DNA from 3 places in the Lactiplantibacillus sp. C232 genome. Region 1 is predicted to be linked to each of the others. Evidence: predicted binding sites of a transcription regulator. Region 1 holds the regulator's gene; each other region holds the start of a gene.

Region 1 (3,215 bases):
GTAATATGACCTTGAGTTTTGGCACTGGCGAATAGACCTACTGCGCCAGTGCCAGCACAGAGATCCACAATCTGGCTCTTAGCACCCTTCGCAACCTGGGCAAAGTCACCCAATAAAACCGCGTCCAGTGAGAACGCAAAGACTTGGGAACTTTGAATGATTTGAATATCTTGACTATATAATTGATCAATACGCTCATCGGCGTGTAACGTGACGTCTGCCATATTCGGCCACCTCTCCATTCAATTCGTCGCACAGCTATCATACAATTAACTTGCAGAATTTGCCAAATTTCGTCATACTGTGAGCAGTTATTAAACGAAAGGAAGATCGTGATGTTTTATTCATTTATGCGCGGACTAGTCCGGCTAATCATCACCATTATTAACGGTCGGCCCCGCTATCAAGGACGGGAAAACCTACCAGAGGGGGCCTATATCTTAGTTGGGCCACACCGCACGTGGTTTGACCCGTTGTACTATGCACTGGCTGGCAGTCCAATGAAATTTAGCTTTATGGCCAAGGAAGAACTATTTAAGAATCCCGTTCTGCGGTTCATTCTCGTTCATGCGAACGCCTTTCCTGTCAATCGGCAACATCCAGGACCTTCAGCAATCAAGACCCCCGTCAAATTTTTGCGCAGCGGTAAGCTTTCACTAATCATGTTTCCATCAGGAACGCGCCACTCACAAGAACTTAAGGGCGGTGCAACCGTCATCGCTAAGATGGCCGGTGTTCCACTAGTCCCAACCGTTTACCAAGGCCCATTGACCTTCAAACAACTCTTTAGCCGTCAGCGGGTTACCGTCCGTTTCGGTCAACCGATTGATATTGATCGTAAACTGAAATTGGATGAAGCTGGTCAAAAACAAATTGAGACTAAAATGTTGCACGCTTTTGACGACTTGGATCGTCAAATCGACCCAACGTTCAAATACGTTGATCCTGCTACAACCCGTCAGAAACATTAAGTTCGATAATAAAAAAGTGTCGGTGATCGCAATTTAAAGCGAGCCGACACTTTTTACTACTTGTTATCGTTTTTAGATGCAGCTTTCATCGAATTCAACATCTGATGTAACTTCTTTTCGGATGGGCGTTGACCCATTTGCATCATCATACTACGAAGCATCTCTTCACTAATTGGTGGATTTTGCTTCAAGTAATTTTGCATATAGTGCCGGGCACCGAAGAAACCACCAGTTAACCCAACCAATACGCCGATAACGACGATTAAAATCCAAATTCCTGTAGACACAGTCATTCCCCTCCCTTATTACAGTCTTCATTAAACTAGTCTACACAAATTAATAATAAAAGAAAAGGAAAATTTGTCAGTTGACAAATTTTCCTGAAATCGGTTAATCATCTCGAAGACCGCGATCGCGTTGCACTTGACGGACCTTTTCTGGCGTAACCTCTTTACCATCTTTATCATAAACCTGAAGCATTTCAACTTGTTGCCGAAAACCGGCGCGAAATTCCTTCAAGTATTTTTGCCGCAACTCTTGACGTTCGGCTTCTTCTAGCTCGGTGAGCCCCTCGGCTTTCGCCTTATGAGCTAACTCATTGATCCGAGCAAGCAATTCTTTTGAAATCAAATCAGCAGCCCCTTTCACTCTTGAAATATACACGAAATTAGACCCTAAATCAATTAATAGTGTTTGTCAACCGAACATTTGTTTGAAAGCTATGAAACGCTATGCTACAATTGGTTTAACCAATAATGAAAATAAAAAATGAGGTGCCAAGATGAGTAAAACATCGGAAAGCAAACAAATGGCCGTTCTTCGCTTTATTTATGAACGTGTCAATGAAAAAGGATACCCGCCAACCGTTCGTGAGATTGGTGAAGCCGTTGACTTATCTTCGACTTCGACCGTTCACGGCCACATTTCACGACTAGAAAAAAAAGGTTACATCCAAAAAGACCCAACTAAGCCACGTGCCATTGAGGTAACGCCAGCCGGTTTCGAAGCACTGGGCGTCGAAACTACGCCACATCAAATTCCGGTACTTGGAACGGTAACCGCCGGCCAACCAATTCTTGCCGTACAGGAAGCGACGGATTATTTTCCAATTCCTAAGGAACTTGAATCATTCGGTGGCGACCTTTTCATGCTCACCATCCGTGGCGAAAGTATGATCAATATCGGTATCATGAATGGTGATCAAGTCATTGTTCGGCGTCAAAGTTCCGCTGACAATGGTGATATCATCATTGCCATGACCGATGAAAATGAAGCGACTTGCAAGCGATTCTTCAAAGAGGCCGATCACTACCGACTACAACCTGAGAACGACACGATGGCGCCAATTATCTTGAACAACGTCTCTGTATTAGGCAAAGTTGTCGGTTTATATCGCGACATGCTGTTTCAGTAAACTATCACCCACAAGATGACAATTCAATTTGTCATCTTTTTTATTCGCCAGTTTTTAGAGCAGGTTGATGGCATGCCTACAGATTCCACTCACAAATATTTACACCCTTCCCGCCGTGCCAGGGACGAGAGCACGTTATTTGCGACAAAAGCACGCCCCCATTCCGGATTCACCTTGCCATAATCCCGTAGTGCCCAACCGATTGCCTTCTGAATAAAAAAGTCATCATCACCCCGATTCGTTAGTATCGCCGTTTGTAAATTGGCAATCCGTCCTCTTTCAAGCCTAATCGAAGCGCGATACCTACTCGTCGCACCTATTTATCGGTAGCTCGTAAATATACCACCCGCTTGTTGTAAACAACCGTGCGCTGAGAGATACGCTGCAAGAACCTTGCGCCAGGCATCAACACTATCCCACTGTGGCGTTACTGTGATTTGGTGGTAGCACCATTGCTATTGAATCAGCGGCGCCTGATTCTCCCGATGTATCGACAGAAAAAGTGCTGGCGTCAAATTGGTTATTAGTCGGATCTCTTTTCAAAATATTTCAAATCTGTGACGAACAGCCAATAGTTCAATGGTATAATGATTATACTATTTTAAACATTGGGAGTTGGTTACATGTTGTTCCTAGCCATTATGGGCTTGATTGTTTTTCTATTAGCATTATTTTCCGTGATTTACGCACGTCAAACCGGTGGTGGTTGGAAATTTCTAACACTAATTACGGTCCTCAGCGCCCTGGTCACCATCTACGCGGTCGTTAAATTGCCTTACTGGCCATACAACCAGTCACAGCAATCGGCGCGCAAAGCATCATCTAGCACG
Region 2 (3,215 bases), on a different contig from region 1:
CGTTGGATAGACATGATTAGGGGCCTCCTTACTTATCTTGAATTGGACTGCTGGTCAGGATTAGTGGTGCTAGGGTGTCTCTCTGGTAAAAGTGGCCACCAGCGGGCATGTACGAATAAAAAAAGTGCGGAACGTCATAATAACAATGAGGACACTAGCCTAAACACCACGAACCGATCTATGAAGGTTATCCGTTTATTTTACTGTAAGCCTAGCACGGTGTTTTTAACTTTGTCAGTTGGTGCTGTTTGAAAAGCAAGTAACCTTGTTGGATGGTTCTATGAAAATTAATTTCTTCCCGCGATAAATTATATGAAATTAATTTTAAAATTTGCGGTCATTTACTTTATTAACAGCGTGTTTTTTGGTACGATAGTTGCGTATTAAAAATTGGGAGGCAATAAACTAATGAGTAATGAAAAACCACAAATTGGTGTCATTGGGATGGCCGTCATGGGTAAGAACCTGGCGTTGAACATCGAAAGCCGCGGCTACAAGGTTGCGATTTTTAATCGGACTGGTGCCAAAACTGAAAAGGTCGTTAAGGACCATGCTGACAAGCAATTAGTACCAAGTTATAAGATCGAAGACTTCGTGGCTTCACTTGAAACGCCACGACGGATTATCATGATGGTTAAGGCTGGTAAGCCAACCGATGCCGTTATCGATGAATTATTACCACTATTAGATAAAGGCGACGTCTTGATTGATGGTGGGAACACCAACTTTAATGACACGATGGCGCGTAACGCCCGCTTAGATAAATCCGGAATCAACTTTATTGGTATGGGTGTTTCCGGTGGTGAATTAGGTGCCTTACAAGGCCCTTCATTGATGCCTGGTGGTCAAAAGGAAGCTTATGATTTAGTTGCCCCAATCTTGGAAAAGATTTCTGCTAAAGCGCCTCAAGACGGTGCACCATGTGTGACTTACATCGGCCCGAACGGTGCTGGTCACTACGTTAAGATGGTCCACAACGGGATTGAATACGGTGATGAAGAGTTAATCGATGAATCATACAATATCATGCGCAACGTCGCGGGCTTGTCCGTTGATGAAATGTCCGATATTTTTACGGACTGGAACAAAGGCGAATTGAGCAGTTACTTGATCGAAATCACCGCTGACATTTTGTCACGTAAGGATGATTTAGGTGCGGATAAGACTAAGCCAATCGTTGACATGATCTTAGACCGTGGGAACAACAAAGGAACTGGTAAGTGGAGTTCCGAAGATGCCTTGAACGTTCAAGTGCCACAATCCGTTATTACGGAAGCGGTCTATGCGCGTTACATCTCAATGATGAAGAACGAACGGGTTGCCGCTTCTAAGAAATTAGCTGGCCCAACCGCTGACGTTGACTTGCCAGCCAAGAAAGAATTGGTTGAGAAGATTCGTCAAGCCCTCTACTTCAGTAAGATTATGAGTTATGCGCAAGGCTTCGAACAACTTCGTTTCGCTTCTGAACATTATGGTTGGGACTTGAAGTTCGGTGAACTTGCCCAAATCTGGCGTGCTGGTTGTATCATCCGGGCCCAATTCTTACAAAACATCACGGATGCTTTTGATAAGAAGCCTGATTTAAATAACTTATTGATGGACGACTACTTTGCCGACATCGCCGCCAAGTATCAACAATCAACACGTGAAGTGCTTAGCTTAGCAATCCAAGCTGGTGTACCGGTACCATCATTTAGTGCGGCATTGTCATACTACGACTCATACCGGGCCGAAGTGTTACCTGCTAACTTGTTGCAAGCGCAACGGGACTACTTTGGTGCGCATACGTATGAACGGACTGACCGTGAAGGGTTATACCATTACAGTTGGTACGAAGAACAATAAAATCATTTTGAATGAACTAAACTGTGTCTAATGACGTTACGCGTGATTAGGCGCAGTTTTTTTGTGCTGTGGGTGGCTGTGCGGTAATGATCGTTGGTTTGAGTGGATTAGAACGTACGTTTGCGTTAAAATTGAGAGTAATGAATAAACGCGAAAGTGGGGGTCGCCATGCGACAAGAATCATTATTTAACCCGGATAAATCTAGTAGTAGTCCGTTGGCTTACCGGGTCCGGCCAGTGACGCTGGCGGATTTCAAGGGCCAAGAGCATCTACTTGGCCCGGGTAAACTATTACGACAATTAATCGCAGAAGATCAGTTACCATCCCTGATTTTTTGGGGACCACCGGGAGTCGGTAAGACCACGCTGGCCGAAATTATTGCGCAACAGACCCAGTCGCACTTTATTACGTTTAGCGCGGTGACGAGTGGCATTAAAGAAATTCGGCAAATCATGGATGAAGCGGAGGCTAATCGAGATTTTGGTGAAAAGACCATTGTTTTTATTGATGAAATTCACCGGTTTAATAAAGCCCAACAAGATGCCTTTTTGCCATATGTTGAGCGCGGCAGTATCACGTTAATTGGTGCGACGACGGAAAATCCCTCATTTGAAATTAACGCGGCCCTATTATCACGGTGCAAAGTATTGGTCTTAAAGGCATTGACGCCTGATGCATTAGAAGCTGTCTTACAGGGCGCTTTGCAGAATCCGAAGGGGTTTCCGGATCTTGAGATTACGATGCAGCCTGATACACTACGGTTGATCGCAGAATTTGCTAATGGTGATGCTCGTATGGCGCTCAATACGTTAGAAATGGCTGTTTTGAACGGTGACCGCGATGGCAAGCACGTTACGATTACTACGGCCGGGTTATCGCAACTGATCAATACTAAGTCGTTGCGCTACGATAAGCATGGCGAGGAGCATTATAATATTATCTCCGCGTTACATAAATCAATGCGTAATAGTGATGTTGACGCGGCGATTTACTGGTTGATGCGGATGCTAGCCGGCGGTGAAGATCCGCTGTATATCGCTCGGCGTTTGATTCGGTTTGCGAGTGAGGACATTGGGCTAGCTGACCGGCAGGCATTGCCACTGACGGTAGCAGTCTTTCAGGCGTGCCAGTTGATCGGTATGCCTGAGTGTGACGTGAATTTGACGGAAGCAGTGACTTATTTAGCCTTAGCACCGAAGTCCAATGCATTATACGCGGCTAAATCGGCAGCGCAAGCAGATATCAAAGCGACGGGTAATTTACCGGTCCCCTTACAGATTCGCAACGCACCGACAAAATTAATGAAAGATTTAGGTTATGGTTCTGATTACAAATATGCCCATGATACAGCGGCCAAATTAACCACGAT
Region 3 (3,215 bases), on a different contig from region 1:
CCCAACGATGCCGGCATACAACAACCGAGCGGCGTTAGCCGTTAGCGTTAACTCCGCCGCAAGGGGTGCGTACCAATTATAAATCATCTCACTCGTACTGGAAGCATCAACGTCGACCCACTGTGGGTCACCGAAAGCGTCATCGTTTGGGTGATGATCGATTTTAACAATTGTCTTACCTTGATTCCAAAGTTCACCATCAATTCGGGGCTGATTAGCGGTATCAAGAATTAATACTAGTGCGTCTTGATAGTCCGCTTCGGTAACCTCATCCATTTGTCCTAACCAGTCAAAACCATGGTACTGTTTTCCAGGTGTCAATACCCGCTTCGCAGGAAAGCTAGCTTTAATGATAGCTGCTAACCCTAACTGGCTTCCGATGGCGTCTGGGTCAGGTCGCTGATGACGATGAATGATGATTGTTTTTGCTTGTTTAATTAAGTCAAAAATTGCTGTTTGGACGGTCATAAATGAACCTTCTTACTCTCATAATTTACTGGTGGCGATTAAACTGTCACAGTACTCCAGTATACCGAAGAATCCGCGTCGCGCCAAATAAATTAATTATCATTTGGATAAAGTGGTAACGTTAAGTTCTCAAACGCCAGTGGTGCCAAGCCAGTTAGCGTGATCCCTAACAGGCGGATGCCAGAGTTAAAATGATCATCGACCACCTCTTCAAAAATCTCTTCGGCGTACTGCTCAAACAAGGCCGCGTCATTAGGTATGAATTCACCGAACGTTCGCCGCTTGGTAATTGTGACAAAGTCACCGTAACGCAACTTGAGAACGAGTGTTTTACCGTGGCGCTGATGCGATTGCATGCTAGCTGCTACCAACTTAGCGATGGCCTTCAAGTGCGTATTAACTTCCGTCGTCGATTGGAGAAACGGTCCAAACGTCCGCTCTTTGCCGATTGATTTCCGTTCACGTAAATACTCGACTGGCCGATCATCACTGCCGCGCACTCGCCGGTATAAAATATAGCCCAACTTGCCAAATTGTTTGATTAGGTCTAATTCAGACTGTGCGTATAAATCCTGTCCAGTCTTGATTCCTAAATCGTGCATTTTAGGTACCGTCTTTTTACCGACACCCCGAAATTTCTCGATGGGTTCACGTAACAAAAATGGTTCTGCATCCTGTGGTAATACGATCGTCACACCCGCTGGTTTTCGATAATCTGATGCTAGTTTGGCAATGAATTTGTTGTAGGAGATTCCCGTTGAACAAGTTAAATGTGTTTGATGCCAAATTTCTTGTTGTAATCGGTGCGCCAGTTCGACCGCACTATGGATGTGTTTCTTATTCGTAGTCACATCCAAGTAAGCCTCATCAAAGGCAATTGGCTCAATCATCTCTGTATACTCATGGAAAATACGATGAATCTGCGCCGAAACTTCGCGGTACAACGGAAAGTTGGGCGTCTTAAATACTGCTGTTGGGCAGAGTTCTAATGCTTTAGCAGCTGGCATCGCCGAGTGAACACCAAATTGGCGGGCAACATAGTTAGCCGTCGTCACAACGCCTCGCCCACCTGTCTGCCGAGGATCATGCGCGATCACTAACGGCTGCGTCTTGTAGGCTGGATGCTCCCGCTCTTCGATCGACGCATAAAACGCGTCCATGTCCACATGAATAATTTTCCGACTCGTATCCACCCGAATAGGCGCTTCAACAATTGACTGTGCCATCCGCCGCCCCTCCAATCCTTAGTACTTTCATTATACACGAACATACGTTCAAAAGCGCGTTTCAAGACCAAAAAATAAGCAAAAAAAATAAGCGGTCATCAGTAATGATCGACCACTTATGGTGTAAACCTATTTTGCTTCAGAATCAGCATTATCGTCGGCGGCTGAGCTTGCCGATTCAACTTCAGAAGTAGCAGCTGATTCAGCCGCTGCCCCAGATTCTGGTGCAACTGTCTTAGCTTGTGCATCTTCGGCTGGAGAAATCTTAGCAACAGCGTTCAAATCAAAAACCAAGTAGATGCCATCACAGTCTAAAGTAACTGTTTTTTCGGTTTCGTTAACTTCATCAACGACCCCGTGCAAGCGACCAATTGTCGTAACCTTGTCACCACGTTTGATTTTGCTTAACATTTGTTGATGTTGTTGTTGTTGTTTCCGTTGTGGACGGATCATGAAGAAGTATAAGAATGCGAACATGACCACGATAAACAGAATTGATGCCATTTGACCCATTTAATATCGCTCCTACTCTAATTAAAAGTTTGACTATCTTTAACTTTAACAAATTACAGTCTGAAATACCAGTAGCACTAAAAGTTTTTCGGGTTTTTATCGTTAAAACCGTACATTTCAAAGAAGTTCTGGCGAAACTCCAGTAAATTATCATCCATAATGGCTTGACGAACTTGCTTCATTAAGTGTAACAAGAAATATAAGTTATGATAACTCGTCAAACGCAAACCAAACGTCTCGTCCGCCTTAATCAAATGACGAATATAAGCACGCGTGAAATTACGACAGGTATAACAATCACAATTATCATCTAACGGGGTGAAATCGTGAGCGTAGGCCGCATTTTTGACAACTAAACGCCCATGGGACGTCATGCAAGTGCCATTACGGGCAATCCGAGTCGGTAAGACACAGTCAAACATATCGACCCCACGAATTGCACCGTCGATCAAGGCATCCGCAGAGCCAACTCCCATCAAGTAACGGGGTTTATTTTCTGGCAATAGTGGCGTCGTGAAGTCTAAAACATGATTCATCTCAGCCTTCGATTCACCCACTGATAAGCCCCCAATCGAGTAGCCTGGAAAGTCCAAGCTAACAAGATCTTTGGCACTCTGTTCACGCAAGTCTTTAAAGCCCGCACCTTGAACAATCCCAAATAAGCCTTGGTAATCAGGGTGTTGATGAACCTTCAACCCCCGCTCTGCCCAGCGACTTGTCCGGGCAACTGACTTGCTAACATAGTCGTAACTTTCAAAGAATGGTGGGCATTCATCCAAACTCATCATGATATCTGGGCCAAGATCATTTTCGATTTGAATAGCCTTTTCAGGAGATAAGAACATCTTTGAGCCATTCAGATGATTCTTAAAGTGGACCCCTTCTTCCGTAATATCACGGTTTTTAGCCAGGGAAAAGACTTGAAACCCACCTGAATCCGTCAAGATTCCCTTTTTCCAATTCATAAACTGATGTAACCCGCCAGCTTCTTTCACGATTTGCTCGCCT

Evidence for each region. The regulator LexA, encoded in region 1, represses DNA repair genes until DNA is damaged. The targets are predictions, from matches to a motif close to CNAACANNTGTTNG.
Region 2: MZO41_RS01225 (replication-associated recombination protein A) is a predicted target of LexA. The motif match lies at 1,955-1,968, and genes of this name have one in related genera.
Region 3: dinB (DNA polymerase IV) is a predicted target of LexA. The motif match lies at 1,732-1,745, and genes of this name have one in related genera.

What each region holds. Positions count from the first base shown of each region.
Region 1 covers NZ_JAMSKZ010000007.1:163,939-167,153, forward strand. Annotated here, with positions in the region: gene MZO41_RS08765 (tRNA1(Val) (adenine(37)-N6)-methyltransferase) at 1-224, opposite strand, end outside; gene MZO41_RS08770 (lysophospholipid acyltransferase family protein) at 336-971, shown strand; gene MZO41_RS08775 (YneF family protein) at 1,028-1,264, opposite strand; gene MZO41_RS08780 (DUF896 domain-containing protein) at 1,362-1,601, opposite strand; gene lexA (transcriptional repressor LexA) at 1,753-2,385, shown strand; gene MZO41_RS08790 (DNA alkylation repair protein) at 2,475-2,705, opposite strand; gene MZO41_RS08795 (hypothetical protein) at 3,009-3,215, shown strand, end outside.
Region 2 covers NZ_JAMSKZ010000001.1:244,647-247,861, forward strand. Annotated here, with positions in the region: gene MZO41_RS01215 (cation diffusion facilitator family transporter) at 1-14, opposite strand, end outside; gene gnd (NADP-dependent phosphogluconate dehydrogenase) at 409-1,845, shown strand; gene MZO41_RS01225 (replication-associated recombination protein A) at 2,014-3,215, shown strand, end outside.
Region 3 covers NZ_JAMSKZ010000014.1:40,216-43,430, reverse strand. Annotated here, with positions in the region: gene MZO41_RS12615 (DHH family phosphoesterase) at 1-468, opposite strand, end outside; gene dinB (DNA polymerase IV) at 561-1,694, opposite strand; gene yajC (preprotein translocase subunit YajC) at 1,824-2,207, opposite strand; gene tgt (tRNA guanosine(34) transglycosylase Tgt) at 2,285-3,215, opposite strand, start outside.